3 regions of the Amycolatopsis sp. NPDC043887 genome follow, and region 2 is predicted to be linked to each of the others. Evidence: predicted binding sites of a transcription regulator. Region 2 holds the regulator's gene; each other region holds the start of a gene.
The links. The regulator HspR, encoded in region 2, represses chaperone genes until heat shock. The targets are predictions, from matches to a motif close to ANNTTGAGTNNNNNNNACTCAANNT.
Positions count from the first base shown of each region.

Region 1 (10,409 bases), on a different contig from region 2:
TCCGTACTACCAAGTAGCGAGAGAAGAGGCTCCTTGACCGCTCGAATCCCCCAAGGCAACGAAGGCATCAATCGCGCCCAGGTCCGTCGGAACGACCGCCGCCACCAGCAGCCGTCCCCGGGCCGCTCGATGCCGGTGCGCCGCTCGATCGGCGTCCCGCGCCGCCGGTCGTACTGACCGGCCCGCTTCTCCGAAACCCACCGCCGACCCGAAGGGGATAGCCCATGAACGTCCTTGCCTCCACCGTCTCGCTGACCGTCGACGACGTCGCCGCTTCCAGCCGTTTCTTCACCGAGCACTTCGGTTTCAGTGAGCAGATGGCCGCGGAGGGATTCGTCTCCCTCGGGCACGAAACCGCGAAGGTGACCATCGTCCTGCTTCGGGCGGGGATCGAGGTCCTGCCGGAGAACCTGCGGCAGCAGCGCGCGTCCGGGGTGATCGTGGCCTTCACGGTCGAGAACCTCGAAGCCGAGGAGAAGCGCCTGCGCGACGAAGGTGTCGAGATTACGTTGCCGCTACGGGAAGAGCCGTGGGGAGAGCGCCTCCTCATGGTCACCGACCCGAACGGCGTACCCGTGGAACTCGTGGAATGGGTGCAGCGGTAAGGAATGCCCGTCTCTCGGTGAGACGCAGCGGGGCTTGGTCCACAGTGGACCAAGCCCCGCTTTTCCTTGTCCGGGGCTACTTCATCGTCGCGAGCTGGATCAGGTTGCCGCAGGTGTCGTCGAAGACGGCGGTGACCACCGGCCCCATGTCGACAGCGTCCTGCGTGAACTGGACCCCCAGGCCTTTGAGCCGGTCGACCTCGGCGTACACGTCGTCGACGGCGAACTGGGTGAACGGGATGCCGTCGTCGGTCAGTGCCTTCTTGAACGGCTTCGCCGCGGGGTGGCCATCCGGTTCCAACAGCAGCTCGACACCGTCGGGATTGGCGGGGGAGACCACGGTGAGCCAGCGGGCGTCGCCGGTGGGCACGTCGTGTTTCTTGATGAAACCCAGCTTTTCGGTGTAGAACTCCAGCGCCTTGGCCTGGTCGTCGACGAAGACGCTGGTGATGTTGATCCGGATCACGGGTTCGGTTCCTCTCGGTCGATGGGCCACCGCTCGACGATCGACCGCAACGGGCTCGTGTCGATGTGGTGGAACTTGTAGCGGCCCTGCCGCCGGGTGTGCACCAGGCCCGCCTGTTCGAGCATCGCGAGATGTTGCGAGATGGCCTGTCGTGACGAGGCCAGGCCGTGTTTCATGGTCAGCCTGCCGCAGATCTCGAACAGTGTCTGACCGTCCTTTTCGGTCAGCTCGTCCAGGATGGTGCGCCGCGTCGCGTCGCCGATCGCCTTGAACAGGTCGCCGTCCACGCCTCAGTTATAGGCAAGCGGTCACTTGCCTGTCAATTCGGGGCTCAGGAACCGAGGTACCGCAGGATCGCGAGGACGCGACGGCTGTACCCGGCGGTGCTGGCCAGTCCGAGCTTGTCGAAGATGGCGTTCACGTGCTTCTCGACGGCGCTCAGTGACACGAACAGTGACTCGGCGATCCCGGCGTTCGTGTGGCCCTGCGCCATTTTCTCCAGCACTTCACGCTCGCGGACGGTCAGTTTCCCGAGCGGATCGGTATGCGTGGTCCGCGCGAGCAGCCGCCGGACGACCTCCGGATCGAACGCGGCCCCGCCCGCGGCGACGCGGTCGAGCGCGTCCAGGAATTCGCCCACCTGGGCGACCCTGTCCTTCAGGAGATAGCCGACGCGCTCACCGTCGCCGGTGATCAACTCGGTGGCGTAGCGCTTCTCGACGTACTGCGAGAGCACCAGCACTCCGATCTCCGGCCAGCGCTTCCGGATCTCGAGCGCCGCGCGAAGACCCTCGTCGGTGTGGGTCGGCGGCATGCGGACGTCGGTGACGATCACGTCCGGCCGATAGGCGGCCGTCGTCGAGAGGAGCGCGTCGCCGTCGCCCACCGACGCCACGACCTCGTGCCCCTCCTCGACCAGCAGCCGGACCAGCCCCTCGCGCAGCAGGGTCGAGTCCTCGGCGAGGATCACGCGCACGGCAGCACCGCCGTCACCACGGTCGGCCCGCCGGGCGGACTGTCCACGGTGAACTGCCCGTCCGCGGCCGCGACGCGCATCGCGAGGCCGGAAAGACCGCCGCCGGACTCCCTCGCCCCGCCCGTGCCGTCATCGGTGATCCGTACCCGCACCCTGTTCCCGTCCCGCTCGGCCTCGATGTCGATCCGCGTCGCCGCGGCGTGCTTGATCGTATTGGTGACCGCTTCGGACGCGACGAAGTAGACGACGGTCTCGATGGCCGCCGGTGGCCGTTCCGGCAGGTCGACCCGGAGGTGGACCGGTATCCCCGAGCGTTCCGCGAGCGCTTCCAGCGCGGGGTGCAGCCCGTCGGAGTCCAGCGCGATCGGATACACCCGCCACGAGACCTCGCGCAGGTCGACGAGGGCGCGCTGGGACTCCTCGTGCGCCTGCCGCAGCAGATCCGACGCGCGCTTCGGGTCGGTGGCCCGCCGTGCCCGGCCGAGCAGCATCCCGAGCGCGACGAGCCGCTGCTGGACGCCGTCGTGCAGGTCCCGTTCGATCCGGCGGCGCTCGCCGTTGACCGCTTCGACCACCTCGGCCCGGCTGGTCGCGAGTTCGGAGACCCGGCGGCGCAGCTGTTCCTTCTTGCTGGGCCCGAAAAAGTACCTCGCCAGCTTGCCGTCCAGCGTCGCGGCCCCGATGAGTCCTTGCAAGGAAAGGAAAACGAGCAGCGCGCCGAAGAGCAGGGTGGTGACCGGGTCGTACCAATCGGCCGGGGCGTCACCGCCGGGCGACCTGCCGTCGAGGAGCTGATACCCGATGATCAGGCCGGATCCGGCACCCAGCAGGATCAGGCCGAAGATCCCGGCGCTGAGCAACCCGATGACGCACCGCGGGACCAGGTAGGCCATCGCGCGGCGTCCGGAGTAATCCGTCGCGTTCTCCTCGCCGAAGTACTTCTCCAGCCGTTGTCGCTCCATTTCGGACAGTGTGCGGGCGCCGGAGAAGACGGGCCGCCGCAACGCGGGAACCGCGAGCGCGATGCCGCCGAAAAGCACGTAGAAGAACTCCGCGACCCCGGTCGTGGCGCCGATCGCCAGGCCCAGCGTGCCGCGGAGCATCTTGCGCAGGTAGCGGCGCATCGCTGCCGGAACAGGCATAGCGCCAGGTTAGCGGGGTATCCGAAGGTCGGTATTGAGGTTTTCCGCAGTGATCTGTGCCGCTTCACCCCAGGGTGCGGAACCCGCGTGATTCGTACGTTCGTTGGCAACTGCAGACGACCACGAAAGGCCGCCATGAACCTCCTGCTCGCCCAAACCGCCAGCGAACCGATGGGAGGACTCGCCGGCTGGGCGGTGTCACTGATGGACGCGCTGGGCGGTCCGGGCGCCGCGATCATCGTCGGCCTGGACAACCTGTTCCCGCCGATCCCCAGCGAACTGGTGCTCCCGCTCGCCGGGTTCTCCGCCAGCCAGGGCACGTTCACCCTCGTGGAAGCGCTGGTGTGGACGACCTTCGGCTCGGTCGCGGGCGCCATCATCGTGTACTACCTCGGCCTCCTGCTCGGCCGAGACCGCACGCGCCGCTGGATGGCGAAGATCCCGCTGGTCAAGACGTCCGACTTCGACAAGACCGAGGCCTGGTTCCAGAAACACGGCACCAAGGCGGTGTTCTTCGGCAGGATGGTGCCGATCTTCCGCAGCCTCATCTCGCTGCCCGCCGGGATCGAGCGCATGCCGTTCTGGCGGTTCCTGGCCCTGACCACGCTGGGCAGCCTGATCTGGAACACGGTGTTCGTGCTGGCGGGCTACGGCCTCGGGGAGAGCTGGCACCTGGTCGAGGAGTACGCCGGGTTCTTCCAGTACTTCGTGATCGCCGCCGTCGGGGTCGCGCTGACCCTCTTCGTGGTGAACCGCCTGCGTGAGAAGAACCGCACCAACGCCTGAGCCGGTGGCGGGGCGCCCGGCCGGGCGCCCCGCACGCGGTGTCAGAGCCTGTTGGCGGAGCTGAGGATGGACTCGGAGAAGGGACACAACGCGTGAACCCGCCCGGCCGAAGGCCCCGCTATCGCGGTGGCAGGGCGCCCTTGCCTGTCAACGGGAGAGGGTTGATCAGGTCGCCCTGCCGACGTCGATCGCGGTGCGGGTTCACCAACAGGCACTCAGGAACGGAAGGGGCCGGTCACCTCGTAGGTGATCCCGCCGGAGGACGAACCGGAGGTACCGCGTTGCGACGAGAAATACAGCCGGTTGCCCGCCGGGGTGAACGCGGGACCGCAGATCTCCGACGAGCTCTGGCCGTTGATCCGCAGGAACGGCGCCACGATGTCGTCCGGCGTGATGATGCAGATCTCCATGTTGCCGCCGTCTTCGGCGACGTACAGGTCACCCGAAGAGGTCCCCGTGACGTTGTCGACGCCGGTCAGCGGGGCCGAGCCGGGGCTGACCAGCGAGTCGTCGTAGGCCAGCTCGTAAGTGTTGTTGGTCAGGTTGAGCTGCCAGACGCGGTTGTCGCCCTTGGTGGTGAACCACGCGGTGTCGTTGGCGTAGTGCAGGCCTTCGCCGCCGGAGAACCGCTTCGCACCGGACACCTGGTTGCGGGTGGCGGTGGGAGAGCCGTCGGGGTCGGGCACGTTCGCCCAGGTGAAGCTGCCGGAGGTCGCCGTGCCCGCCTTCAGCACCTGCAGCGTTCCGGCGGAGAGGTTGCCCCAGGTCGTCGGGACGAAGCGGTAAAAGCAGCCGTCCGAGGTGTCCTCGGTCAGGTAGACGACCTTGCGCACCGGGTCGGCCGCCGCGGCTTCGTGCTTGAACTTCCCCATCGCGGGCCGCTGGACGGCGGCCGTGGCCGGACCGTTCGGCTGGCACTCGTAGACGAACCCGAGGTCGATCTCCTCACAGGAAAGCCAGGTGTTCCAAGGAGTCTTGCCGCCCGCGCAGTTCTGGCGCGTATTCGCCAGGATGCGATGGGCGCCGGTGATGTTTCCGCTCGCGTCGAATTTGACCGCGCTCGCCCCGCCGCCGGGCGTGATCTCCGAATTCGACACGTAGATCCAGCCGCTGCCGTCGGCGAACACCGCGCCGCCGTCCGGGGCGCTGTGCCAGGTGTACCCGGTGTTCGCGACCTTCTGGCCGGACCTCGCGATGACGCGGCTGGTGAATCCCGCCGGCAGCTGGATCCCGTTCGCGTCGGCCGCCTGGAGCGCGCCGTACGGGCTGGGTCCGTTCTGGGCGGGCGCGGCGAGGGCCGCCCCCGAGAGCCTGTTTCCGAACGCCGTGACACCGGCGCCGACCACGGCCGCGCGCAGGAAATTCCGTCGCTTCACTCATGCCTCCGAGACATCCGCTGATGTGGTGGTGCGGGAAGGAGCGGGTCGGAGAGTACGGGCGGAAGGGGACTTCCAGGTGAATTCGCGGCATATTCACCGCGAGAAGGGAACTTTCGTAGGGAACCCTCGCTCAGCACAATTTCCCGGGCTTTGCGGAGTCCCGGCGCGTCGGCCCCGCCGCGCTGTTCCGCGACGGCCAAGGCGAGCAGTATCCGATCGATCGGTGCGCATCCGCCATTGCGGTGGTGACGACGTCCGATCAGGTGACGCCAGTCGGCGAGATACTCGTCGATTCCCGGCTCTCCGGGCACTGCCCGGAGCAGTGCGCGCACCAGCACCCTCATCTGGTTTTCGTTGCCTGGCAAGGTGTTCCGGGCCAGCGTGTCGGCCAAGGTGCTGCGGGACCAGCCGGTCGCGGCGGCCAGCGCGCGGATGCTGAGGCCGCTTCGGTCGCGAAGTTCACGCAGTCGCGCCATGAACTCCGATTCGGTGTTCATCGGCGTGCCCTGGCGGGCGCGGGGTGACGGAGAACGGCGCCGAACAGGGCGATGGCGATGCCCGCGGCGATCGAGGCACTGGTGCCGGCGAAGGTCAGTGCCGCGGTGAAACCGGTGAGAATGCTCAGACAGACGATCTGACCGGCCGAAACGCACCTGCGCCTCGGCCGCAACGGGGAAAGAATTCCTTGACTCATGACCTTGCCCTCTCAAGGATCACGCACCCCGGCTGGGTGGCACGCAATACACGTTATCAAAACGTGATAGGGAGTTTAAGGTGAGGCAATGTCCGGGTTCGTCCGGATCTCGGAAAGCCGAAAGCCCCGGATCCTTGGGGGATCCGGGGCTTCGGCCTCGCGCTGTTACGCCGCTTGGGCGACCGGAGCCGTCGCCGGGGCCAGCGCGATGTCCAGCACGTCGCGGACGTTCGCCACGGCGTGGACGTCCAGCTGTGCCAGCACTTCGGCCGGGACATCGTCCAGATCAGGTTCGTTGCGCTGCGGGATGATCACCGTCTTCATCCCCGCCCGGTGCGCGGCCAGCAGCTTCTGCTTGACCCCGCCGATCGGCAGCACGCGCCCGGTCAGCGACACCTCACCGGTCATCGCGACGTCCGACTTCACGACCCGGCCCGAAAGCAGGGACGCCAGCGCGGTCGTCATCGTGATGCCGGCGCTCGGCCCGTCCTTGGGCACCGCGCCCGCGGGGACGTGCACGTGGATGCCGCGGTCCTTCAGGTCGCCGACCGGCAGTTCCAGCTCGGCGCCGCGCGAGCGCAGGTACGACAACGCGATCTGCACCGACTCCTTCATCACGTCACCCAGCTGACCGGTCAGCGACAGCCCGGTCGAGCCCGACTCCGGATCCGCCAGCGACGCCTCGATGTAGAGGACGTCACCGCCGGCGCCGGTCACGGCCAGCCCGGTCGCCACGCCCGGGGTCGACGTTCGCTGTGTCGACGCGGGCAGCGAGGACTCCGGCAGGTGCCGAGGACGGCCGAGGTAGGTCTCGAGCCCGTCGGCGTCGATCGTGAGCGGCAGCTCGACCTCGTCGAGGGCGACCTTGGTCGCCACCTTCCGCAGCACCTTCGCGATGGTCCGGTTCGCGTTGCGCACCCCGGCTTCCCGCGTGTACTCGGCGGCGATGCGGCTGAACGCGCCGTCGGTCAGCGTGACGTCGTCCTTGCCGAGGCCGGCGCGCTCCAGCTCGCGGGGGAGCAGGTGGTCGCGGGCGATGGTCACCTTCTCGTGCTCGGTGTAGCCGTCGAGGGTGACCAGCTCCATCCGGTCCAGCAACGGGCCGGGGATGGTCTCGAGCGCGTTCGCCGTCGCCAGGAACACGACGTCGGACAGGTCGAGCTCGACCTCGAGGTAGTGGTCGCGGAAGGTGTGGTTCTGCTCCGGGTCCAGCACTTCCAGCAACGCGGCCGTCGGGTCGCCGCGGTAGTCGGCGCCGACCTTGTCGATCTCGTCGAGCAGCACGACCGGGTTCATCGAGCCCGCTTCCTTGATGGCGCGGACGATCCGGCCGGGCAGCGCGCCGACGTAGGTGCGGCGGTGACCGCGGATCTCGGCCTCGTCGCGGATGCCGCCGAGCGCGACCCGGACGAACTTGCGGCCCATCGCCTTCGCCACGGACTCGCCGAGCGACGTCTTGCCGACCCCGGGAGGACCGGCGAGCGCCAGCACCGCGCCCGAACGACGGCCGCCGACCGGGCCGAGTCCGGACTCCGCGCGACGTTTGCGCACGGCCAGGTACTCGATGATGCGTTCCTTCACGTCGTCGAGACCGGCGTGGTCGGCGTCGAGGATGTCGCGCGCCGCCGCGATGTCGTGGACGTCGGTGGTGCGCTCGTTCCACGGCAGTTCGAGGACGGTGTCCAGCCACGTGCGGATCCAGCCGCCCTCGGGGGACTGGTCGGAGGTCCGCTCCAGTTTGTCCACTTCGGACAGTGCGGCCTTCTTGACCGCGTCCGGCAGCTCGGCGGCCTCGACGCGGGCGCGGTAGTCGTCGTCGTTGGCGGTGCCGTCGAGTTCGCCCAGCTCCTTGCGGATCGCTTCGAGCTGGCGGCGCAGCAGGAACTCCTTCTGCTGCTTCTCCATGCCCTCCTGGACGTCCTTGCGGATGGTGTCGGTCACCTCGAGCTCGGCCAGCTGCTCGCGGCTCCATTCGAGGGCCTTCTCCAGTCGCGTGGAGACATCGAGCGTGGTCAGCAGTTCGAGCTTCTGCTCGGTCTTGAGGTAGGACGAGTTGCCTGCCAGGTCGGCGACCGCGGACGGGTCTTCGACCTCCTGGACGGCGTCGATCATCTGCCAGCCGCCGCGCTGCTGGAGGATCGCGATGACGACGGACTTGTACTCGGACGCGAGTTTCGCGGCGTTGTCGTCGGTGGTCTCGGTGGCGACCTCGGCGTGCACCCAGCGGGCGGCGCCGGGTCCGTCGGCGATGCGGCCGACGACGGCGCGGCGGGTGCCGCGCAGCAACACCGCGGTCTTGCCGCCGGGCACGCGCCCGATGCGCTCGACGGTCGCGATGGTGCCGAGTTCGGCGTACTCGCCGTGGACGCGGGGGACGATCAGCACTTCGGCCTTCGTGGCGGCGCTGGACCGGATCCCCGGGAAGGAAGCCTGGGCAGGCGTGTTGGCCTGGGCGGACTCCACCGCGGCGCGCGTCTCCGTGTCGGCGAGGTCGAGCGGGACGATCATGCCCGGCAGCACGACGTCGTCATCGAGCGGGAGGACGGGCAGGAGGCGGTTGTCGGTCATCTGTGCACTCCTCGGTTAGTTGAGTCTGCCTAGCTCAACTCTCCGATCGACCCGTTTGTTTCCTTTTCGCGTTCGCCGTCAGCGATCACCCAATCCTCCGACCTCTAATGCCCAACGCGTCGCGTTTAGCGGGCTAAACGCGACGCGTTGGGCTCAGAGGTCGGATGTCAGGGGTGGACGGAGACTCCGCACCAGGCGAACGGCCGGGCGCCTTCTTCGTCCCGCCGCAGCTCCCGCACCGGCCGCCAGTCGGGCAGGTGGACGACGCCGGGCTCCAGCAACGGCCAATCCCCGAAGAGCGGCTCGATCTCTTCGCGATCCCGCATCCACACGGGGTTGCTCGTCTTCCGGTACTGCTCGACCATCCAGTGGAGCCCGTCCGCGTCCTCGCCCGTCTGGCCGCCGAAGCTCATGTGCGACAGCCCCAGCCAGCTACCCGGCGCCAGCGCGTTCCGGTAGGTCGCGACCAGCGCGGGCGGATCGTCGTGCGGCCCGGCGAAATGCAGGACGGCCATCATCATCAGGCACACCGGCTGGTCGAAATCGATCAGCCGCAGGGTCTCCGGATGACGCAGGACGTCCTTCGGCCGCCGCATGTCCGCCTGGACGATCCCGGCCCAGCCGGTCGCCTCGTGCCGTTCGAGGATCAGCTCCGCGTGCGCCACCGCCACCGGCTCGTAGTCGACGTACACCACCTTCGCGGTGTCGCCCGGCTCCAGCTCCTCCTGGACGATCTCGTGCACGTTCCCGGCGGTCGGGACACCGGAACCCAGGTCGATGAACTGCCGGATCCCCGCGTTCAGCGCCGCGCGCACGACACGGTTCATGAACTCGCGGTTGTGCCGCGCGCCCGGTTTGACCCACCGCCACTGCTTTTCCAGCGCGCGGGCGAACTCGCGGTCGACCGCCCAGTTGTGGGTCCCGCCGAGGAACCAGTCGTAGATCCTCGCCGCGGACGGCTTTTCGGTGTCGACCCCGGTCGGCGCCACCGGGGCCGCGTCATCGTCCCTCTTCACGAAATGAGCCTATCGGGATCAGGGCACCGCGGGTCGGCGCTGCCAGTACGTCCAGAGCGGCCGGTAGCCCTGCGCGTACCAGAACGGCGTCGATCGTGGGTTGGCCAACGCGTGGTGCAGCAGCACGGCTTCGGTGCCGCATTCGTCGAAGACCTGGTGCGCGTGCGCGGCGAGCGCCGTCCCCACCCCGCTCGATCGCGCGGGTTCGGCCACCGCCAGGGACGACAGGTAGCCGACCCGGTCGGCCGCGACCCGGCCGCCGATCCACGCCGTCTCACCGGGGAACTGCACCCGAACCATGCCCAGCGGACGTCCGTACAGCTCGGCGATCCACAATGTCGGATTTTCCCGGCCCAGATGTTTCGACAGGTCCGTGGTGATCGTTTCCTCCGCGCCCTCGCGCAAAGTGACAGAACCGAACTGCGCGTCATAACGCTGCAATTCCAGTTCGAGTCCGACGGCGGTTTCGAGATCATCCGCTTCGGCGGGCCGGATGTGCACTCCGGGAGTGGCGGGCGGCCCCGTCACGGCGAGCCGGTCGGCAGGGCGGACCGCGATCACCAGCACCGGCGCGAAGCCGCGGCGCAGCAATTCGGCCGAGCCGGGGGAGTCCCGGCTGGGCCGCACCACGGTCGCCGCGGTCTCGACATCCCCAGGTGGGGCGACGGTCTTCAAATGTTCATCCCATCGGGTGAGTAATGCGTCAAGGGCAGCTTCCGGGCGAGGGCCGGTGAGCCGCGCTTCGAGGCGATGCTCGACGAGCGCCCGCCACGGAGA
Region 1 is NZ_JBWKEB010000009.1:311,902-322,310, reverse strand. Features, by position in the region: gene AC069H_RS25435 (VOC family protein) at 225-605, shown strand; gene AC069H_RS25430 (VOC family protein) at 682-1,071, opposite strand; gene AC069H_RS25425 (ArsR/SmtB family transcription factor) at 1,068-1,358, opposite strand; gene AC069H_RS25420 (response regulator) at 1,403-2,047, opposite strand; gene AC069H_RS25415 (sensor histidine kinase) at 2,038-3,189, opposite strand; gene AC069H_RS25410 (DedA family protein) at 3,325-3,975, shown strand; gene AC069H_RS25405 (alkaline phosphatase PhoX) at 4,191-5,351, opposite strand; gene AC069H_RS25400 (helix-turn-helix domain-containing protein) at 5,348-5,851, opposite strand; gene AC069H_RS25395 (hypothetical protein) at 5,848-6,048, opposite strand; gene lon (endopeptidase La) at 6,214-8,616, opposite strand; gene AC069H_RS25385 (SAM-dependent methyltransferase) at 8,784-9,632, opposite strand; gene AC069H_RS25380 (GNAT family N-acetyltransferase) at 9,651-10,409, opposite strand, start outside.
Region 1: lon (endopeptidase La) is a predicted target of HspR. The motif match lies at 8,633-8,657, and genes of this name have one in related genera.

Region 2 (10,409 bases):
TCGGCCACCGGCCCGCCTTCGGTGGCGAGGCCGACGAGGAGGTGCTCGGTCGAGACGTACTCGTCGCCGAGTTCGGTCGCGAGCTTCTGCGCGTGCGTCAGCGCTTTGACGGCGTTCGTGTCGAACTGCGGGCTCGACACGGTGGCGCCCGTCGCCGACGGCAGCGCCGCGATCAGCGGCTCCAGCTCCTTGTGCACCTGCGCCGGATCGGCCCCGACCGCGGTCAGCAGCGGTGCGGTGAGCCCCTCACCCTGCGCCAGCAGGGCGCCGAGCAGGTGCGCGGCCGCCACGTGCGGGTTTCCCGCCATCGTGGCCGCCTGCGCCGCCGACGAGATCGCCTGCTGGGTCTTCGTGGTCGGGTTGAAAGCGTCCATCCCTCACCTCGTACTAGGTCCTGCGAAGTTCTTGTCGACAGGTACAACGTCAGCAAAGTTGAGTCTGTTCCGCTCAACCCTGAAAAGTTTCAGCCTCCGCTCGGGGAGACCGCCTCCACGGGCAGGCGGGGACCCACCCGGCCGAGGCCGACCACGGCCGTACAGGCGCACGCGGCCACGAGCACCCACGGGATCCAGACTGCCACGGAGAACAACGCCACGACGGCCGGAGCGATCACCGCCGCGAGCGTGAACGCGTACTGGAAGGCCGCCAGGTACCGGCCTCGCGCCTCCGGCGGCGCCGCGGCTTCGGCCAGCGCCCCGGACCGGGGGCCGAACGCGAGATCGCCCGCGGCCAGCACGAGGGTCGCACCGAGCAGGTAAACCGGCTGGAAGACCTTCGGCACGAACACCACCAGGAGGCACGCCAGGCACCACACCGCGAACAACGCCGAACCCGCACGCATCGCGGCGATCCGGGTCATCCTCCTGGTGAGCCGCAACGCGACGACTCCACCCAGACTGGTGACGACGGTGAGGAGCGCGATGATGGCCCCGGGAAGCCATCGAGGGCCTTGCAAGGCGTTGAACACGTACACGGGCATCCCGATGAGGAAGAAGTCCATCGTGAGCGCGAACAGCCCGCTGAACACGATGAGCGCCAGGTACGGGCGGTTCCGCCAGACCCGCGCGGGCCCCGAGCAGCGCGGAGAAGGCCGCGGGGCGGGCGTGACCAGCGTCGACAGGATGGCCGCGGCGATGACGAAGGTCGCGACGTCGACCATCACGGCGACGTACAGGCCCTCACGCCCGATCCACACCAGCAGTCCGGCCGCCGCGAGCCCGCCCAGCCCGAAGCCCGCGGAGCGCACCATCGCGGCTTCGGCGAACGGCCGGTCCTTCGGCCCTTCGCCCGCGACGTCGGCGATGAGCGAGAACTGCGAGCTGTAGAACAGCTGCTGCCCGGCCGCGAGCATGACGGACGCGCCGACGACGCCGGCGAACCCGTCGGCCAGCAGGAAAGCGCTTACTCCGGCGGCCTGGAGAACGTGGGAACAGATCATCACCGTCCGCGGGCCGATCAGGTCGACGAGGCGGCCGGCGAGCGCGGGAACGAGCAGCCCGGCGAACGCGCCGAGCGTGACCGCACCTCCCGCCTGGGCGAGCGGCAAACCCACCACGCGGATGACGAAGACGAGGCCCAGCGGAAGGAAGAGTCCCGAGCCGAAGTTGTCGATACCCAACGCGACCAGCAACGCGACCCTGCTTCGCACACCTTCGACGCTACCGGCGTGACGGCGTCGCGAAAGGTCCGTTCAGTCAAGACCGGTGGGTAAGAACGGCCGCCGTCAAACGTCGCATGTCCGGGCGGACAGGGCCGCTCGGACGTCCGCGTTCATCTCCGCCAGCCGCGTGGTCAGCTCGAGGACCTTTTCGTCGTCCCAGTCACCGAGCGCGCGCTCCATGAACTCCAGATACCCGGCCCGCCTGCGCCCCAGTTCCGCACGCCCGCGCTCGGAGATGCTGATGATCGACGCGCGGCCGTCCTCGGGCGCGGGACGGCGGTCCACCATCCCCGCCGCGGACAGCTGGGAAATTTGACGACTTATGACCGAAAGGTCCACAAAGCGTCGTTTTGCCAATTCCGAAGGGCGCGCCTCGCCGTGCTTCGCCAGGTCCGACAGCAGCATCGCGGCCGCCGGATGCAGGCCGGGTTCGTCCTGCCAGGCCTGCATTATCCAGGCGTGCTGCAGCTGGGAGGCGGCCTTCAACTCACGCATCAGTTCGACCCTGGCGTCGTCGGCGGAGCTCATCGGTGCCTCCTGGCTACTTGTACAGTACAACTTTATTGGGTGACACTTGCGTAAGACAACTATTTACCTCGTGAGATCCCCCACTGCCGACCGGTTTCGAGTACACCCGTCCGGAGCAACGATGCGGGCAAAAGGGCTCTCGGCAGCTAGTCTCGCGAGCGAGCCGGAACCAGCCGACCGGCCCGACAGCCACTGACCGGAGAGGTGAATGATCCGTGAATTCTTCTCCAGTGGACCCTCGTTCGTGAACCTGGGGAACCGTCTTCCGGCATGCGCTACCCGATCAGCGACTCCCAGCCCGTGACGGCCGACGCGGTCAGCCCGGTCCCGCGGTCCTCGGCGCCGCGCGAAGCCCCGCCCGCGGTCACCGCGATGGTGCGCCTCATCCGGGACACCTGGGCGAAGTCGGAGCCCTTCATCCCGGAGATATCCCAGTTCTTCTACGGGATGCTGTTCACCCTCGCGCCGGCGACCCGCGACTTCTTCCCGATCAACATGGAGGTCCAGCGCGGCAGGCTGGTCCGCGCGCTGGTCCACATCGTGCAGATGGTCGACCGGCCCGACGACCTCGTGCCGTTCCTGACCCAGCTCGGCCGCGACCACCGCAAGTTCGGCGTCATCCCGCGGCATTACGAGGCCGTCGGCACCGCGCTGCTCGCCTCGCTGAAGAACCACCTCGGTCCGGACTGGACACCGGAGGTCGAACGGGCCTGGGCGGAGGCGTTCACCATCGTCGCCCGCGCGATGCAGGAGGCAGCCGCGGCCGACGTCAACCCGGCGTCGTGGTCGGCCACCGTGCTCGAACACCGGCGGCTCACCTGGGATCTCGCCCTGGTCCGCGTCCAGCCCGAGTTCCCGGTGCCATACCAGCCCGGTCAGTACATGAGCGTCGAAGTACCGCAACGGCCACGGCTCTGGCGCTACCTGTCGCCGGCGAACGCGCCGCGCGAGGACGGCGGCATCGAGTTCCACGTGCGCGCCGTCGACGGCGGCTGGGTGTCGCGCGCCATCGTCAGCCACACGCAGCCCGGCGACGTCTGGCGGCTGGGACCGCCGCTCGGCAGGCTGTCCATCGACCGGACCGACGGCCGCGACGTCCTGATGATCGCCGGCGGCACCGGCATCGCGCCGCTGCGCGCCATCCTGGACGACCTCGCGCAGTGGGGCGAGAACCCGAAGGTCCAGTTGTTCTACGGCGGACCGTCGCGTGAGGACCTTTACGACCTCGACGAGTTGCGCGCTCTCGCGGCCACGAACCCGTGGCTCACCGTGACGCCGGTGGTCGAACACGGTGAAGAGGCCCCCGGCTGCGTGCAGGGCACGCTCGCGGAAGCCGTTACCCAGCAAGGATCCTGGCCGGGGCACCGGATCCTCGTCGCCGGCTCGCCCGCGATGATCCGCGCGACGGTGTCCCGGATGCTGGTCGCGGGCAGCGCGCTCGACCAGATCGCGTACGACCCCTTCACCATCGACTAGGCACTGTCCGAATGCGATTCCATAATGGGGATCAGTCACCGGACGCATACCGTTACGTGACCCGGTAATCACGGAGAAAAACCCACCCGATCGGCGGATCACGCTTTCCGGCCCCAGTGGCGAAAAACACTGGTTAGCAAGGAAAATCCCGCCTGCTTGATCACCTTTACTTAGTGCCAGACGGTGTTGACGGCGCGTATATCGTTTGCTCCGTTCGAGCGGGAAACAACCATTCGTGGATCCTTTCGCGACGTTCGGGCATACAGTCGGGACCCCTCGGGGGAACACGAGCACGATGACATCGGGTCTGGAGAATATGCCCGATCCAACTGGAGAAAATCGTTCACCCATGACTGCCGAAACAGTGAAGTACGAGCATCCACCGAGTCCGTCGAGATCTTCACCGATTCCCGTTCCACCCTTGATCGAAACACCGTCGGCGGACAAGACCGTCGCGATGGCCAAGCTCATCAGGGAGAGTTTCGCCGCCGTCGAAACGAAGGCCGAGGAGCTGTCCCAGTACTTCTACGGCGTGCTCTTCTCCGTTTCGCCGGATGTCAGGGCGTTGTTCCCGATCAACATGGCCACGCAGCGAAATCGTTTGCTGCGCGCACTCGTCTACGTCGTCCAGATGGTGGACCGGCCCGACGAGCTGGCCACGTTCCTCGGTCAGCTCGGCCGTGACCACCGGAAGTTCGACGTCGTCGGCCGCCATTACGACGCCGTCGGCGTCGCGCTGATCGCCGCGTTGAAAAGGTTCCTGAAGGACGACTGGACACCGGAACTGGAAGACGCCTGGGTCACCGCGTACGGCGTCATTTCGAAGCACATGCGCGAGGCCGCGAGCAAGCAGACCGGGCCCGCGTGGTGGAAGGCGACCGTCATCGAGCACCGCCTCGCCTCCCGCGACGTCGCCGTGGTCAAGGTGCGCACCGACCAGCCGCTCCCGTATCGGGCCGGCGGCTACGTCAGCGTCGAAGTCCCGCAGCGGCCGCGCATGTGGCGATACTTCTCGCCCGCCACCGCGCCGCACCAAGACGGAACGATGGAGTTCCACGTGCACGCCGTGCGCGGCGGCTGGGTCTCGCGCGCGATCGTCCACCACACCCGGTTCGGCGACGTCTGGCGCCTCGGTCCGTCGCTCGGCGCGCTTTCGGTGAACCACACGGAAAGACGTCCGCTGCTGATGATCGGCGGCGGCACCGGCGTCGCGCCGCTGCTCGCCCTGCTCGACGACATGTCGCGCTGGAAGAACAACCCTCCGGTGCACCTGTTCTTCGGCGGCCGCCGTCCGGAAGACCTCTACGCACTCGACGAACTCCGCGGGCTCACCGTCACCTGCCCTTGGCTGACGGTAACCCCGGTGACCGAGGAAGGCACCATCGCCGGTGGCGACCGCGGCACGCTGGCCACGGCGGTCACCCAGCGCGGCGCTTGGAAGGAGCGCGACGTGTACGTCGCCGGGTCACCGCCGATGATCCGGGCGACGATCGCGAAACTGCTCGCCGCGGGCACCGACCTGGAGCGGATCAAGTACGACCCCTTCACCCTGGACTGAACCGATGCGTCCTTCGTATTAGGCCGATCGGCTGTTCCACCTGGGCTTGACGCAGCAGTAGGTCAGTGAATCATTGACCGCGGTCACCGGCGGATTTATGGTCTAGACCACATTGCTCCCCCTCACGGGAACACCGTCGTTCCATCCCCCAGGAGCCGGCATGACCGTCAAACGCAAGCTCGTGGCAGCCGCCGCCGGTGCGATCCTCGCCCCGATCGCCATCGTGGCCATCCCGCAGGTGGCCAGCGCACATGGCTACGTACTGTCCCCGCCCAGCCGCCAGGCGAACTGCGCCCAAGGCAAGGTTTCCGGCTGCGGTGCCATCGTCTACGAACCGCAGAGCGTCGAAGGCCCCAAGGGGCTCCGCAGCTGCAACGGCGGCGTTCCCGGATTCGCCGAGCTCAACGACGAATCGAAGCCGTGGCCCGCCGCGTCGGTCGGCAACAGCGTGACCTTCAACTGGAAGTTCACCGCCTACCACCGGACCACGAACTACGAGTACTACATCGGTGGCACCAAGATCGCCGACATCAGCGGGAACAACTCCGCGCCGAAGGACCCGACGTCGCACACGGTGAGCCTGAACGGCTTCAGCGGCCGCCAGAAGGTGCTCGCCATCTGGAACATCGCGGACACGCCGATGGCCTTCTACAGCTGCATCGACCTGCAGATCGGCGGCGGCAATCCGCCCACGACGAGCAACCCGCCGACCACCAGCAACCCGCCCACGACGTCGAACCCGCCGACCAGCACCACCAACCCGCCCACCGGCGGCACCTGGGCGGCCGGGACGTCCTACGCGGTCGGCAACACGGTGACCTACGGCGGCGTCACTTACCGGTGCCAGATGACACATACGGCGATCCAAGGCTGGGAGCCGCCGAACACACCCGCGCTGTGGACACGGCAGTGAAGCTGGCCCTCGTTCTCGTCGCCGGCCTCGTGGCCCTCGCGGGCTGCGGGGGCGGCGACGGCTCACCGCCCAACGCCGGCGCCCCGATCTCCCCGGTCCCCCAGTCGGCGGAGGCGTCCGCGGCGTACAACGACGCCGACGTGATGTTCCTGCAGATGATGATCGCCCACAACAACCAGGGCGTGGAGATCGTCAAACTGGTGAAGGCCAAGCAGGGGCAGAAGCAGGAGCTGACGAATCTCGCGGCCGCCATCGAGGCGACGCAGCAGACCGAGACCACCGACATGCGGAACTGGCTGAAGGCCTGGGGCAAACCCGAGACGGGTTCGGCGGATCCGCACGCGCACCACCATCACGGTGGCGACGGACTCACCGACAAGGGCCTCCTCGAAGCACTGTCCAAAAAGGATGGTGCGGAGTTCGGCCTCGACTTCGCCGACATCTTCGTCGCGCACCAGCACAACGGGGTCGCGCTGGCGAGGACCGAGCTGAAGGACGGCAAGAACCCGGAGGCGAAGGCGCTGGCCCAGCGGATCATGGACTCGCGCACCGGCGAGGTCCAGCAGATCCGGACCCTGGTGCCCGGCCAATAACGCATTTAGTCCTCTGAATGCGGGGTAAGGCGACACGCGCGCTGGGCTCAGGCTCCACCACCTCCGCCTTGCCAAGGTGGCGTTCCGGACCCCACCCGCAGCAGGTACCTCAAAGGTGACCCGGAGCATTCAGAGGACTAATTGCGTTTTCTGGGCTTCCAGACCACGAGCGCCGTCTGCTGCCGCAAGGGAACGAGATCCTTGCGGTAGGAGGCGTGCACGGCCGCGGCCGTCTGTTCGGCGGCGACGTACGCCGCCGTGAGCTCTTCGGTCAGTTCGGCGATTCGCGCGCGGAGCGCGTCGACCTGGTTCTCCAGCTCGATGATCCGCTTGATGCCCGCGAGGTTGACACCGTCCTCTTGGGACAGTCGCTGCACTTCGCGCAGCAACGCGATGTCCCGCATCGAGTAACGCCGTCCACCGCCGGAGGTCCGGCCCGGCGACACGAGACCCTGGCGGTCGTAGGACCGCAGGGTCTGCGCGTGCAGGCCGGAAAGCTGCGCCGCCACCGAAATGACGAACACCGGGGTGTCCTCGTCCGCACCGTGCGGCAGCCCGCCGAACATCGTGCTCACCTGCCTTCGAGAAGTTCGGTGATCTCCGGTCGCGGATCGTGATCTGCCATGGCCTCCGCGTAGGCCTCCAGCGCTTCACGGGCCTTGTCGTCCAATTTGGCCGGGATGGCCGCCTGCAGGGTGACCAGCAGATCGCCCTGCGAGCCGTCGCGTTTCGCGATTCCCTTGCCGCGCACCCGGAGCACGCGACCGCTCGCTGTGCCCTGCGGCACCTTCAGCGAGACCTTGCCCTCGAGCGTCGGCACGGTGATCGTGCCGCCGAGGGCCAGCTCCGTGAAGGACACCGGCACGGTGATCGTCAGGTCGAGGTCCTTGCGCCCGAACACCGCGTGCGGAGCGACGTGCACGCGGACGTACAGATCGCCCGGCTGCGCGCCGCCACGGCCCGGTTCACCCTGGCCTGCCAGCCGGATCCGCTGGTCGTCGGCGACGCCCGGCGGGATCCGCACGGTCAGCGTGCGGGTGCGGGTGCTGATGCCCTCGCCCGCGCATTCCGGGCAGGGGTCGTCGATGATCGTGCCGCGGCCGCGGCAGTCACGGCACGGCTCCGAGAACGCGAACGCGCCCTGGCTCCGGCTGACCAGCCCGCTGCCCTGGCAGGTCGCGCACGTCCTCGGGGAAGTCCCCGGCTTCGCGCCGTTGCCGCCGCAGGTGGAACAGGTCGCCGGGCTCGACAGCCGCAGTGGCAGGGTCGCGCCCTTGACCGCCTCGGCGAAATCGATCCGGACGTCGGTCTCCACGTCCGCGCCGCGCTGCGGCCGGTTCGCCGTGGCACCGGCCGCGCCGCCGCGACGGCCGAAGAGCCCGCCGAGGATGTCGCCGAGACCGCCGAAGCCGCCCTGCTGCTGACCCGCCTGGCCGAAGATGTCGCCGACGTCGAAACCGCCGCCGCCACCGCCGGCCCCCGGGAAGCCGAAGCCGCCGGGACCGCCGGAGCCGAAGAGGCGCCGAGCCTCGTCGTACTCCTTGCGCTTGGACGTGTCGGAAAGAACGCCGTACGCCTCGGAGACCGCCTTGAACTTCTTCTCGGCCTCCGCGTTGCCCGCGTTGGCGTCGGGGTGGTTCTCCTTGGCCAGCTTGCGATAGGCCTTCTTGATCTCGTCCGCGGTGGCGTCGGAGGAGACGCCCAGCTCACGGTAGAAGTCCTTACCGATCCATTCCCGTGCACTCACCGAACGTCTCCTCCTTTCACGCCGTATCGCCGATCAGCGGTTGTTCTCATCGAAAAGTTCGCCCTCGAGCGGCAGCTCGCCACCGACGGGCGGGTCCACCGGGGCGCCCTGCGCCGACGGCGCGGGAGCCGCGCCCGGCTCGTGGTCGGTGACCCCGACCAGCGCCGCGCGCAGCACGCGTTCGCCGAAGCGGTATCCGCGGCGCATGACCGTGGTGACCGTCGGCCCGGTGACGTCCGGCGACGTGCTGTGCTGGACCGCCTCGTGGACGCTCGGGTCGAAGGGCTCGCCCTCGGCGCCGAACGGCTCGAGGCCCGACCGCTGCAGGCTGCCGACCAGCTTCTCGCCGACCGCCTTGAAGGCGCCCGTCAGATCGCCGTGCTGCTCCGCGCGCTCGAGGTCGTCGAGCAGCGGGAGCAGATCGTTGACGACCGACGCCTTCGCGCCGGAGACGACCTGCTCGCGGTCACGGTCGACGCGCTTGCGGTAGTTGGCGTACTCCGCCTGAAGACGCTGGAGGTCGGCGGTGCGTTCCGCCAGCTCCTTCTCCAGTCCGGTGGCCACCGACACCGAGTCGTCCACAATGGACTCCCCGAGGCCGGGGCCCGCGTGTGCGGCGGGCTCCGGCTCCGTCGGGACAGCCGGCTCTTCGGTCGGAGCGGCGTGCTTCGGACCATCCTTGGGCTCGGTCGCCGGGGCGGCCGAGCGGACCTCACCGGTCAGCGGATCGATCCGCCTACGGTCCCGCACGACCACCGGTTCGTCCGGGCCCCGGCCCTCGGTTTCGTCGTAGCGTCCGGTCACTTCTTGTCCTTCTCGTCCTCTTCGACGATCTCGGCGTCGACGACGTCGTCCGCCTTGGCCTGCGAACCGGCACCCGCGCCCGCCGCACCGGCGGCACCATCACCGGCGGCACCTTCGGCGCCCGGGGTGGCGTTGGCGTAGAGCGCGGTGCCCAGCTCCTGGGAAGCCGTGTTCAGCTTCTCGATGGACTCGCGGATCTTCGCCGAGTCGGTGCCCTTGAGCGCCTCGTTGGCCTCGTCGATCGCGGACTTCACCTTGCCCTTGAGCTCGTCGGGCAGCTTGTCCTCGTTGTCCTTGACGAACTTCTCGGTCTGGTAGACCAGCGTCTCCGCCTGGTTGCGGGTCTCCGCCTCCTCGCGGCGCTGCTTGTCCTCCTCTGCGTGCGCCTCGGCGTCCTTGACCATGCGCTCGATGTCGTCCTTCGGCAGCGCGGAGCCACCGGTGATCGTCATCGACTGCTCCTTGTTCGTGCCGAGGTCCTTCGCGAGGACGTGCACGATGCCGTTGGCGTCGATGTCGAAGGTGACCTCGATCTGCGGCACGCCACGCGGGGCGGGCGGGAGACCGGTCAGCTCGAACATGCCGAGCTTCTTGTTGTGCGCCGCGATCTCGCGCTCACCCTGGAACACCTGGATCTGCACCGAGGGCTGGTTGTCGTCCGCGGTGGAGAAGATCTCCGAACGCTTGGTCGGGATCGTGGTGTTGCGCTCGATGAGCTTGGTGAACACGCCGCCCTTGGTCTCGATGCCCAGCGAAAGCGGGGTCACGTCGAGCAGGAGGACGTCCTTGACCTCGCCCTTGAGTACACCGGCCTGCAGCGCCGCGCCGACGGCGACGACCTCGTCCGGGTTGACGCCCTTGTTCGGCTCGCGGCCGCCGGTCAGCTCCTTGACCAGCTCGGACACGGCGGGCATGCGGGTGGAACCACCCACGAGCACGACGTGGTCGATGTCGCCGACGGCGACACCCGCGTCACGGATGACGTTGTTGAACGGCTTGCGGGTGCGCTCGAGCAGGTCCGAGGTGATCTTCTGGAACTCGGCGCGGGAGAGCTGCTCGTCGAGGAACAGCGGGTTCTTGTCCGCGTCCACCGTGATGTACGGCAGGTTGATGCTGGCCGAGTTCGAGCT
Region 2 is NZ_JBWKEB010000001.1:183,918-194,326, forward strand. Features, by position in the region: gene clpB (ATP-dependent chaperone ClpB) at 1-374, opposite strand, end outside; gene AC069H_RS00950 (MFS transporter) at 464-1,648, opposite strand; gene AC069H_RS00955 (MarR family winged helix-turn-helix transcriptional regulator) at 1,724-2,188, opposite strand; gene AC069H_RS00960 (globin domain-containing protein) at 2,459-3,664, shown strand; gene AC069H_RS00965 (globin domain-containing protein) at 4,122-5,222, shown strand; gene AC069H_RS00970 (lytic polysaccharide monooxygenase) at 5,383-6,135, shown strand; gene AC069H_RS00975 (DUF305 domain-containing protein) at 6,120-6,728, shown strand; gene AC069H_RS00980 (heat shock protein transcriptional repressor HspR) at 6,866-7,294, opposite strand; gene dnaJ (molecular chaperone DnaJ) at 7,300-8,475, opposite strand; gene grpE (nucleotide exchange factor GrpE) at 8,509-9,279, opposite strand; gene dnaK (molecular chaperone DnaK) at 9,276-10,409, opposite strand, start outside.

Region 3 (10,409 bases), on a different contig from region 2:
TTCACCTACGCGGAACTGAACCGGTGCAACTCAGACTGGTCGGGCGGCAACGTCACACCGGCGACGGCGAAAGCCAACGCGCTGGTCTCGATGTGGAAGCTGCAGGCGATGCGGCACGCCATGGGCGACCGGCCGATCGACGTCAACGGCGGCTTCCGCAGCGTCGCCTGCAACAACGCGGTCGGCGGCGCGACCAACAGCCGTCATCTCTACGGTGACGCCGTCGATCTCGGTGCCGGCTCGCAGGGCTTCTGCGGATTGGCGAAGCAGGCCCGTAACCACGGGTTCGCGGAGATCCTCGGGCCGGGCTACCCCGGCCACAACGATCACACCCACGTGGCACACCGGTCGACGCGGTTCTGGTCGGCCTCCTCCTGCGGGATCTGACCTCGTCACTCCCAGCGCCACAGCGACGGCGGCCGTCCTCCCTTGGGGAGGGCGGCCGCGTGTTCGGTGGTGCGCCGCAAACCGGGGACCCGCTCCATGGTCCGGCCGAGGTTGGCCGGATAGGGGCGGTCCCCGGTCAGCGCTTCGGTCGCGTCCAGCGCCTGGGCCGTCGTGAAGATCGGACCCAGCAGCCCGGCCGTGAACGCCACGTCCCGCCACAGCCGCTCGGCCAGCATCGGGCGGCAGTCCGCCACGATCCGGTCGTGGTCGAACGCCAGCGGAGGGACCTCGTCCAGCGGAACCCACACCACGTTCCCCGGCTCGTCGAGCGCGGGATCCACCGTTGCCCACAAGGCGACGGAGAGCGTGGGACCGCGGGGATCACGGTTCGGCTCGTCGAAGGTGGCGAGCTGCCCGGCCGCCGAGAGCGCGTCGGACGGCAGGCCGAGTTTGCCGGCCACCGCCCGGTGCGCCGCCTCCCTCAGCCGTTCCCCGAGCCCGAGCAGCACCCCTGGCAGGGCGAGTTCTCCCGCGAAGGGCTCGGCGGCTCGTGGCGCGATTCCCAGCAGCACGTTCCTGGTGCCGGGGGCGAACCGCACCACGAGCACGTCAACGGACACCGGCGTCGACTCGATCACGCGTAGATTGTCGACCTTGCCTCCGCGACCCGGTAACCGGCCCTGTCCGGGCCGTACCCGGTGACGGCCACCGGCAGCCGCGCACCGAACCACGCCAGCGGATCCGTCAGGTCGACGGCGGGAGAGCCGTCCTTGGGGACGACCTCCAGCCCGGTCGCGTCGAGGTGGGTCACCGCGAGCGCGTCGACGCCGTCGCAGGCCGCGATCGCGTAATCGAGCAGGGCCGCGTCGAGATGACCCGCCCGCCACGCGCCCTGGAATTCGCCGGTTTCGTTGTGCGCCTCCGGAAAGCGGGCGAGCACGGCGGCGGACTCGGTCGGCAGCGGTCCCGCGCCGTGCCGGGTGAGGTACGTCCGCGTGACACCCAGGACGGCGTGCGGGCGCCCGCCCAGCAGGTCGCGGGCGTTGTGCGGCGTGGTGGTCGACCAGGTCGTGTGCGGATGGAACCCGTGGTGCTGGTCGAGGAGAGCCCCCTGCGCTCCCTCGAACACCAGCCGCCCGGAATCCGCCAGCCGTCCCGTTTCGTCCCCGTCGGTGATCCGCACCGCGTCCGCGAAATCGCGGTACAGCGCCACCAGTTCGTCGACGCCGTGCGGTGGTGTGGCGAGCGGGGCATAGAACCGCGCGAGCGCGTCCAGCTTGCGCCGCAACACCGACGGCCGGGCACAGTCGGCGACCGTGGGCGCTTCCCCCGGCGTCCCGATCACCTCCTGGCTCTCCACCACGTCACCCGGCTCGGCCCCGGGCAGCAGCGAGTACCAGACGGTCTCGCCGATGCCCTTCCCGCACGAGCCGTGCCGGTTCACGCCCCGGGCCTCCTCCCTTGCCCGGTTGGCGTGGATGTGGAACGGGGTGGTGAGCAGGGCCTGGCCGTCCATACTCAGCAGCGAGAGCGGATTCCGGACACCTGCCGCTTCCAGCCGCCGCGCTTCGGCGGCCAGCGCGAACGGCTCGACCAGCACGAACCGCGACAGATGGGTGGGCACGCCGGCGAACGTGCCCGCCCCGAACTGGCTGAACGTGTGGTGCCGCCCGTCCACGACGACGTTGTGCGCGGCCTGCGCGCCCCCGTTGAAGCGGACCACGGCGGTAGTGGGCCGGTCGGCGCAGAGCGCGTCGACAACCGCGCCCTTGCCTTCGTCGCCGAAGCCGAGCCCGACCACCACCACGTGACCGTCCAGGCGACTCATCGCAGCACCACGTCGCTCGGCCCCTCGGCCTCGGGCACCGCCGACGTGACGACCGTCTTGGTGCCCAGCTTCGCCAACGCCTTGCCGACCGCCTTGCTTTCGGCGACCGAGCCGACGTCCGCGAGATCGGCGAGCGCACGGTCGACGTCGACGACCCGCTCTTCCAGCCCGATGGTGGCCGCGATCAGTTCGCACACCGCGCCGGGATCGTCGAGCTTCAGGAAGTTCTGGCCGAGCAGGCCGCTCCAGTGTTCGCCGATCTCCGGGTCGTTGTAGTACGACGACTGGTTCGGCAGCACGAAGAAGACGTGCCACTTACGGGAAAGCTCCCGGTACACCGAAGCCGGGTCGATGTCCTCCCGCACGTCGTCCCCGATCACCCGGCGGATGTGGCGCGCCTCCAGCGCGGGTTTGTTCAGCTCGTCGCCGATGATGAACAGATAGCCCTTGCGGCCGCGGTTCTGCCACGCGTCGGTCACGACGTGCCGGGCCATGAAGTAGGCGGCCAGTTCGTAGGACTCGCTCTTCTGCCCGCCGCCACCGCCTTCGAGGAAGATCGTGCGCAGCTGCTCGTCCATCCGGTTGTCCGATTCGAACTGCCCGACCTGCAGCGGGACCCGGTCGCTGTCGGCGTCACCGATCGCGCCGAACATCACCTGCGGGTCGGCCAGGTAGCCCCGGCGCTTCAGCAGGCCGTGCAGTTTGCCGAGCTTGCCCTGCATGACCCGCGGCACCCGGCGCATCGAGCCGGTGACGTCGAACAGCACCGCGATCGGCGTCGAATCGGTGTGGTCGGCCGAATCCCGGCATTCCCGGACGGCGTTCAGCGGGTCGAGCGCGGGCGCGACCTTCCAGTCTTTCGCGGGCTTGGAGCGCAGATCGGCGGTGTAGCCGAAGTCGTCCTCGCCCTTGGCCCGCCGGAAAGTCTTCGCGGCGGCGTAGGCGTTGTCGTCCCAGTGTCCGTGTCCCATGGTCAGGCTCCTGTCTCGGGGATGGTGAAGGGGCGGAAGGCGCGGGGGCCGTACAGGTCGTCGAGCAGCGCGTCGTACTCGTCGAGCAGGTCGGCGGCGTCGGGTCGTTGTGCCGGGGCTTCCTGTGTGCACCAGGTCGCGAATTCGCGTTGGCGGGTTTCGTGCGGTGCCAGGAGTTCCAGCATCATGCGGTGGAGCATGTGGACGTCGGTGGCCACGGTCACCGGTAGTCCTTTGTGGACTTCCGGCGGGTAGTCGACGGACTTGTCCGCCGCCAGCGGGAGCACACCGTCTTCGACGGCGAAGGACCAGCCGACGACGACGATGCCGTGCTGTCCGGGATGGACGAGCACGTTGTCCGCGGTGAGGTGGCCGTGGACGACACCCGCCCGGTGCGCGCCCGCCACGGCACGCAGGAGGCGGCGGTGCATCCACGCGTAGTCGCGGCCGTCGAGCCCGCCGGGGAAGGCTTTCCCGATATCGGCGAGGGTGACGAAACCGTCGACGAGCGGATCGAGGACGCTGAACGCGCGGTCACCTCTGGCCACCGGACCGGAAGTGTCCAGCAGCCGCGGGTAGTAGGGGCGCAGCCACCGGTGCCGTTCGGTGAAGCCGTCGAGCGCGCGCAACGCGTCCCATTCGGCGTGGATCAGCGGATTGAGCGCCGGGTCGCGGACGAGTTTCACCAGGTGTGGCCCGGTGGTCCGGTACGTCGTCGCGACACTGCCCACCGCGTGCGGCGCGGTGAGGGCGTACGCCGACGTCGCCGTGGTGACCGTCTGGCGCCTGGCGCGTTTCCAACTGTCGTGAAGGCGGTTGAGGGTGGCGGCGGCACGGTGGGCGCGCTCGTCGCCGGGGTTGCGGTCGGGGTGGAGCGCGGCCGCCAGTTCGCGGTAGCGATGGCGGGCGAACAGAGCGGCCGCGTCGACCGCGTTCTCGACCGCCTTCACGGCGTCTTCCCTGGTGAGCATAGTTTGAGTCTAGACGACTCTTACTTCGGATCGCAAGGGGTGGGTACAAATCCCGTGCCGTGCGGCGGCCTCGGCCTATAGGCTGGGCGAGCCGGACAGGGGGTGTTGGTGGTCTTCCTCGAACTGGATCGGAAAGACGGGCAGCGCACGAACGCGATGATCATCGCGTTCGTGATCGGGATCGTCTGGGGTTCAGTCGCGGCCTTCGCCGGACGATGGGCCGTCGAAGGATTGGCCGGCACCTACGATGTGCGCGCGGTGATCTCCGAAACGAACTCCACGACCACCGAAGGACAGCACGGCCCGCGTACCTCCTACGAGGTTCTGGCGATCACCGAAGACGGCCGCGCGATCGAAGTGCCGACAAGAGACGCGTTCGGCCTCGCTGATCCGGTGGTCGCCCGGCTTTCGTCGGTGACGGACCGGGTTCTGTCCGTGCGCGGGGCCGCCGACGTCGTGGAAGCCCACCATCCGTGGGAGAAGATCACGGCGATGTCCCTCGGCTGGGCGCTCCTGGCGCTCGCGGCCATCGTGCTGGTCAGAGTGGCGAGACCGGGGATCGCGTGGAAGTCCCTGCCGTTCCTGGCCGGGCTGGCCTTCGCCGCGTTAGTGGTCCTGACGCCGGTCGGCTTCGGCGGGAAGGCCTACCGTGAGGCGGCCGACCCCGTCCCGAATCTCTGGGAACACCGTCGCGACTTATGGGGACCGCCGCCGGTGTTCGCCCGTGGGCAGACCGCCGTATCCGGGGAGGCGGTCGTGCGGGTGCTCGACAGCAGGACCGGGCCGCCCGAGGGAGCCGAGGCGTGGTTGAGCGGATTCCACGTCCTCACCTTGCGGATCGAGGCGTCCCGCCTCGGCGACACGCCGCTGGAACTGTCGGCCGACGAACACGGTGAGCCGGAGCGGGTCAAGGACTGCGCGGGCGCTCCCGGCGCTTTCGGCGGCACCACGGGTCTCGTCTGTTTCGTGGTCCCGCCCGGATATCGGCCCGAGTACCTTCTCGTCGGCAAACTCGAACACGAAGTCCTGCTGAGGCTCCAGTGAACGACGAAAGGACTCGTGTGTCGGAAAAGGCGCGGAAACCCGGAGGCCTTTCCCAGGTACGCGAGCAGCCACAGCGGCCGCGGGTGAAGGACCCTTCCCTCGGCTGAGCCGAGGAAACTCGACCTTCATGTACCTCAGACGGAAACCGGCGCCGGTACCGCGCCCATCGACACACCTTCGAGTTCGTGAAGGGTGACGATCTGTCCGGTTTCGGCCTCGCCTTGCGCGACCTTCTCTCCGGCGGCAAGCAGGGCGGCACGGCCCTGGTGGGCAAAACCGCCGACTGCGGCAAGGTGACGTGTCGCGGGACGGCGGGTTCTCGAAACCAGGACAGAGGTTCGAGGCCTGCACCATGTACGGCCAACTGGGGCGACTGAGGCTCAGGAGCGGGTCGCTTCGATCTGGCGCTCGTCTTCGGTCGAACAACTCGTCACCGGATCGTTCGGCCCGCTCCCGCACGTCCAAGCCCCGACCACCACGGGGCCGGGCCCTTGCGGTGACGCCGCCTCGGCGGGCGTCAGCTTGGCGAAGTAGTCCGTGAGCACCTGCGTCGCTTCGGCGCACTCGGCCTTCCCGCGCACGACGACCTTGTTCTTCGCGCCCTGGAACCCGGTGACCTCGCCACACGGCGTACCGGCCAGGACCTGGTCGGCCGTGGGGGCGGGGGAGGGCGGCGGCGCGGCCGCGGGAGCGGGATCGGCGCCGCAACCGCTCAGCAGGACGACGGCGAACGCGGCGGGGAGCACGGCGAGGCTCTTCATGGGCCCTTCTTCTCGAGGATGGTTCATTCGACGGGGACGACGGCGGCGAACACGTTCTGTTCGCCCTTGCTGCAACTGGTGCCGCCTTGCGCGGCGGGAGCGCCGGAGACGCACAGCCAGCCGTCCACGGTCTCGCTGACCGGTTCGTCCGAGCCCGCGGACTGCCGTCCGGCGATCCTCTGGTGGAACGAACCGACTATCCCGGTCGCGTCCGCGCACGAGACCCCGGGGCCGTTGAGCACCTGGAGGGTCAGCCCGCTGGCCGCGGTGACCGTGCCGCACGAACCCTGAACCGGTTCAGCGGGTTTCGGCTGGGAAGTGGGAGGCGGGGCGGCGGAGGGACTCGGCGGGGTCCGCGACGGGATCGGCGGCACCGGCACGCTGGACACCACTGTGGGGAGTGAGGGCGGCGAGACCGACATCGAGGTGACAGGCGGTGGCGGATCTTCGCCCGAACAGGCGGCGAGCGTTCCGGTGACGGCGCAGGCCGCGAACAGGCGCCGCCACGTTCCCGTGGTGGTCGAGACGCGCAAGGCGATCCTTTCGTCGGCCGGTCGTGGCCGGCCCATTCTGACCCGGCCGGGCCCGATGCCGTGGCATTGAGCCACGTTCGATTCGCGGGAGGCTATCGCGACCCCGCCGCCGCGGTACGCGAGGACCGCCCACTGACTGTCCATTGTGGACGATTAACATGCCGTTCACAGCGCGACAACATCCTGCTGTCGTCGCGAACCGATCGGACGAATCCATGCCGGATCCGTTAACGCGCGGACCCGTCCTGCCGAAAACAAAGGTAGCGCTCCGGCGTGTCCCAGTCCCCGTCACGAAACCGTGAGAGTGATGAAGACCGACGAACAGACCGACCCCGCGTCACCCCAGGCCGCCGCGCCGGCGAGCGCGGAGCTGCCACCGACGGCGCCGTGCACCGTCGTCTGGTGTAGTGGCCGCCCGTACGTCCTCGAGACCTCCGCCGGCCACAACCGCTGGATGGGCACCGACCACCGAGGCAGGCCCGTGGCGCTGACCAGCGCGGACCTGCAACGCCGCGGCTGGACCCACACCCGGGCCAGCTGACGGGGGAGGACCTGCCGCCGCTGGATAGGCTGAGCGGGTGAGTACGCCCCCCGAACCGAGCGTGACCAGCGAAGAGCCTTCCCTGCTGCGGCAGGCCCTGAACGTTCCCAACATGCTTTCGATCCTCCGGCTCGCCGGGGTGCCGGTCTTCCTGTGGCTGCTCCTCGGCCCGAAGGAGGACGGCTGGGCGCTCGCGCTGCTCGTGTTCAGCGCGCTCACCGACTGGCTCGACGGCAAACTCGCCCGCTGGCTCAACCAGATGTCGCGGCTCGGCCAGCTGCTCGACCCCGCCGCCGACCGGCTCTACATCCTCGCGACCCTCATCGCCTTCCTGATCCGCGACATCATCCCGTGGTGGCTGGTGGTTCCGCTGGTCGTCCGCGAGGCGGTACTGGGCGTCTGCGTGTTGCTGCTCCGGCACCGCGGCTTCGCCCCGCCGGAGGTCACCTACATCGGCAAGGGCGCCACTTTCGTGCTGATGTACGCCTTCCCGTTCCTGCTGCTCACCCAGGGCGGTTCCGACATCGCCGCGATCGCCAGGCCGATCGGCTACGCCTTCACGGCGTGGGGTGCGGTCCTGTACGTCTATTCGGGCGTGCTGTACGTCGTCCAGACCGCACGGGCGCTACGACCGGCCGGACCCGTCGAGTTGCGGGAGGCGCCGGGCGCGTGACCCGGCGGGATGCGAAACTGCGCGCGTCGGTTTCGAGCGAGGGCGTCAGAAAGGGGAGCGGCGTTGTCCACTCCAGAAGAACTGCGGTACACCGAGGAACACGAGTGGGTCTCCGTGCGCGACGGAGGGCTCGTGCGCGTGGGCATCACGGAGTACGCCCAGGACCAGCTCGGTGACGTGGTGTTCGTCGAACTGCCCGAGGTCGGCAAGCAGGTCGGTTCGGGCGACGCGTTCGGCGAGGTCGAGTCGACCAAGAGCGTTTCGGAGCTGTTCGCCCCGCTCGACGGCGAGGTGGTCGCGGTCAACGACGCGGTGACCGAGTCGCCCGAGCTGATCAACAGCGACCCCTACGGCGAGGGCTGGCTGATCGAGCTCCGGCTCGACGACGCGAGCTCGGTGGAATCCCTGCTGGAGGCCGAGGCGTACCAGGCCCTGATCAAGGAATAGCCGCAGGCCGCGGCCCTTCGGGAAGAGTAGGGGGAGCCGCGGGCCGGAGATTCGATCAGGCACGGTACGTTTGACCTCCACACGTTCTTGAGTAGTGGCAACACACATGCGTTAGGAGAGCTCAGGTGAGCACGAACGACGGGCCCGGCGTTCCCCCGGAGCAGTCTCCGGAGCGGACTTCTGTCTTCCGGGCCGACTTCCTGGCCGACGTCGAAGGCACTGAGGCTCCTCCGGCTGCCGAGGCCCCCGTCCAGGGTGTGGACGCGCTGCCCGCGGGTTCCGCGCTGCTGGTCGTCAAGCGGGGTCCGAACGCGGGCTCGCGCTTCCTGCTGGACCGCGACACCACCAGCGCGGGACGGCACCCGGACAGCGACATCTTCCTCGACGACGTGACGGTCTCCCGGCGGCACGCCGAGTTCCGCCGTGAGGGTGGCGAGTTCGTCGTCATCGACGTCGGCAGCCTCAACGGCACCTACGTCAACCGCGAGCCGGTCGACCAGGCCGTCCTCGCCGGTGGCGACGAGGTGCAGATCGGCAAGTTCCGCCTGGTCTTCCTGACCGGCCCGGGTCACGGGGGCCAGGGGGCACGGTGACGGCGGCCGGGCGGCCTGATCGGGACGCGTCGCAGCGCGATGGGTTGAGCATCGGAGCCGTGCTGGCACAGCTGCGCGGCGACTTTCCCGATGTCACCATCTCCAAGATCCGGTTCCTCGAGGCGGAGGGTCTGGTCCAGCCGGGCCGGACCCCGTCGGGGTACCGGCAGTTCGCTCCGGCGGACGTGGAGCGGTTGCGGTTCGTCCTTTCCGCCCAGCGGGATCACTACCTCCCGCTGAAGGTCATCAAGGAACAGTTGGACGCGGCGGATCAGGGCGCCGCGCCCTCGGCGGCGATGCCGCGGCCGCCGCGGAAACTCGTGTCACTCGACGCCCCCGGGGAGAACGGCGGACTGCCGTCCCCGGGGGACTTCGAGACCGACCGCGAGATCAGGCTGACCGAGGAAGATCTGCTCCGCCAGGCCGGCATCGACGCCGCCACCCTGGCTGAGCTGCGGCAATACGGTCTCGTCCGCCCCGGGGCGGCGGGGTTCTTCGACCCGGACGCGGTGCTCGTGGCGAAGACCGTGAAGGCGATGACCGAATTCGGTATAGAGCCGAGACATCTGCGTGCCTTCCGGGCCGCGGCCGACCGCGAGGTCGGCCTGCTGGAGCAGATCGTGACCCCGGTGTATCGGCATCGTGACGAGGACGCCCAGGCGAGGGGTGACGAGGTCGTCCGGGAGCTGGCCGCCTTGACCGTGGCGTTGCACACGCTCTTGGTGAAGGCCGGAATACGGGCTGTCACGGGCGGTTGAACGGCTTCGGGGGCCGGGAGCGGTTGTGCGGTCACTTGTCAATGCCTGAATGTTCGGCACCCTATGCCGTACCGTGAGAGTCGGGTTTGCCACGGGCGAACCGAGAATGTCGGAGACAGCGAGCACAGCGCTCGGAAGACGGGTAGCGTCGGGACTACCGTCGCTTGGTCGTCGAGACAAGCGTTGCAGCCCGTGCGCACGAGAGGGAGGCGAAGCCCGATGAGCGAGATGCGCGTCGTCGGCGTGCGGGTGGAGCTACCCGCGAATCAGCCGATCTTGTTGCTGCGGGAAACCGAAGGCGAGCGTTACCTGCCGATCTGGATCGGCTCGGTCGAGGCCACCGCCATCGCCTTGGAGCAGCAGGGAGTCCGCCCGGCCCGTCCGCTCACCCATGACCTGCTGAAGGAGGTCATCGGAGCGTTGGGCCGTGAGCTGGAACAGGTCGTCATCACCGATCTGAAGGAAGGCACGTTCTTCGCGGAACTGGTCTTCGACGGGGACATCCGGGTTTCGGCGCGGCCGAGCGATTCGGTGGCGCTGGCGCTGCGGGTGGGAGTGCCCATCCACGCCGTGGACGCGGTGCTGGAGGAAGCGGGTCTCATCATCCCCGACGAGCAGGAGGACGAGGTCGAGAAGTTCCGCGAGTTCCTCGACTCGGTCTCGCCGGAGGACTTCCGCGGCGCCGACACCTGATCACATCCTGGGATTCCGCGCGAAGGGGCGGTGCCGGTGGCGCCGCCCTTCTTCGTGCGTGCGTTTAGTCCTCTGAATGCGTGGCGCGGCGGCCGGCCGCGCCTCAAGTACGTGAAGGACCCCTTTCCTCGGCTGAGCCGAAGAAAGGGGTCCTTCACGCGCGGTTGCTGTGACTGTTGGTGCACCTGGGGCCAACGTCCGGTCACGGC
Region 3 is NZ_JBWKEB010000005.1:28,025-38,433, forward strand. Features, by position in the region: gene AC069H_RS14555 (D-Ala-D-Ala carboxypeptidase family metallohydrolase) at 1-387, shown strand, start outside; gene AC069H_RS14560 (NUDIX domain-containing protein) at 393-1,025, opposite strand; gene AC069H_RS14565 (adenylosuccinate synthetase) at 1,022-2,215, opposite strand; gene AC069H_RS14570 (hypothetical protein) at 2,212-3,186, opposite strand; gene AC069H_RS14575 (adenylate cyclase) at 3,189-4,157, opposite strand; gene AC069H_RS14580 (hypothetical protein) at 4,260-5,201, shown strand; gene AC069H_RS14585 (hypothetical protein) at 5,582-5,962, opposite strand; gene AC069H_RS14590 (hypothetical protein) at 5,986-6,495, opposite strand; gene AC069H_RS14595 (hypothetical protein) at 6,803-7,036, shown strand; gene clsA (cardiolipin synthase ClsA) at 7,074-7,709, shown strand; gene gcvH (glycine cleavage system protein GcvH) at 7,773-8,156, shown strand; gene garA (glycogen accumulation regulator GarA) at 8,282-8,749, shown strand; gene ftsR (transcriptional regulator FtsR) at 8,746-9,507, shown strand; gene AC069H_RS14620 (bifunctional nuclease family protein) at 9,727-10,200, shown strand.
Region 3: AC069H_RS14575 (adenylate cyclase) is a predicted target of HspR. The motif match lies at 4,158-4,182, and genes of this name have one in related genera.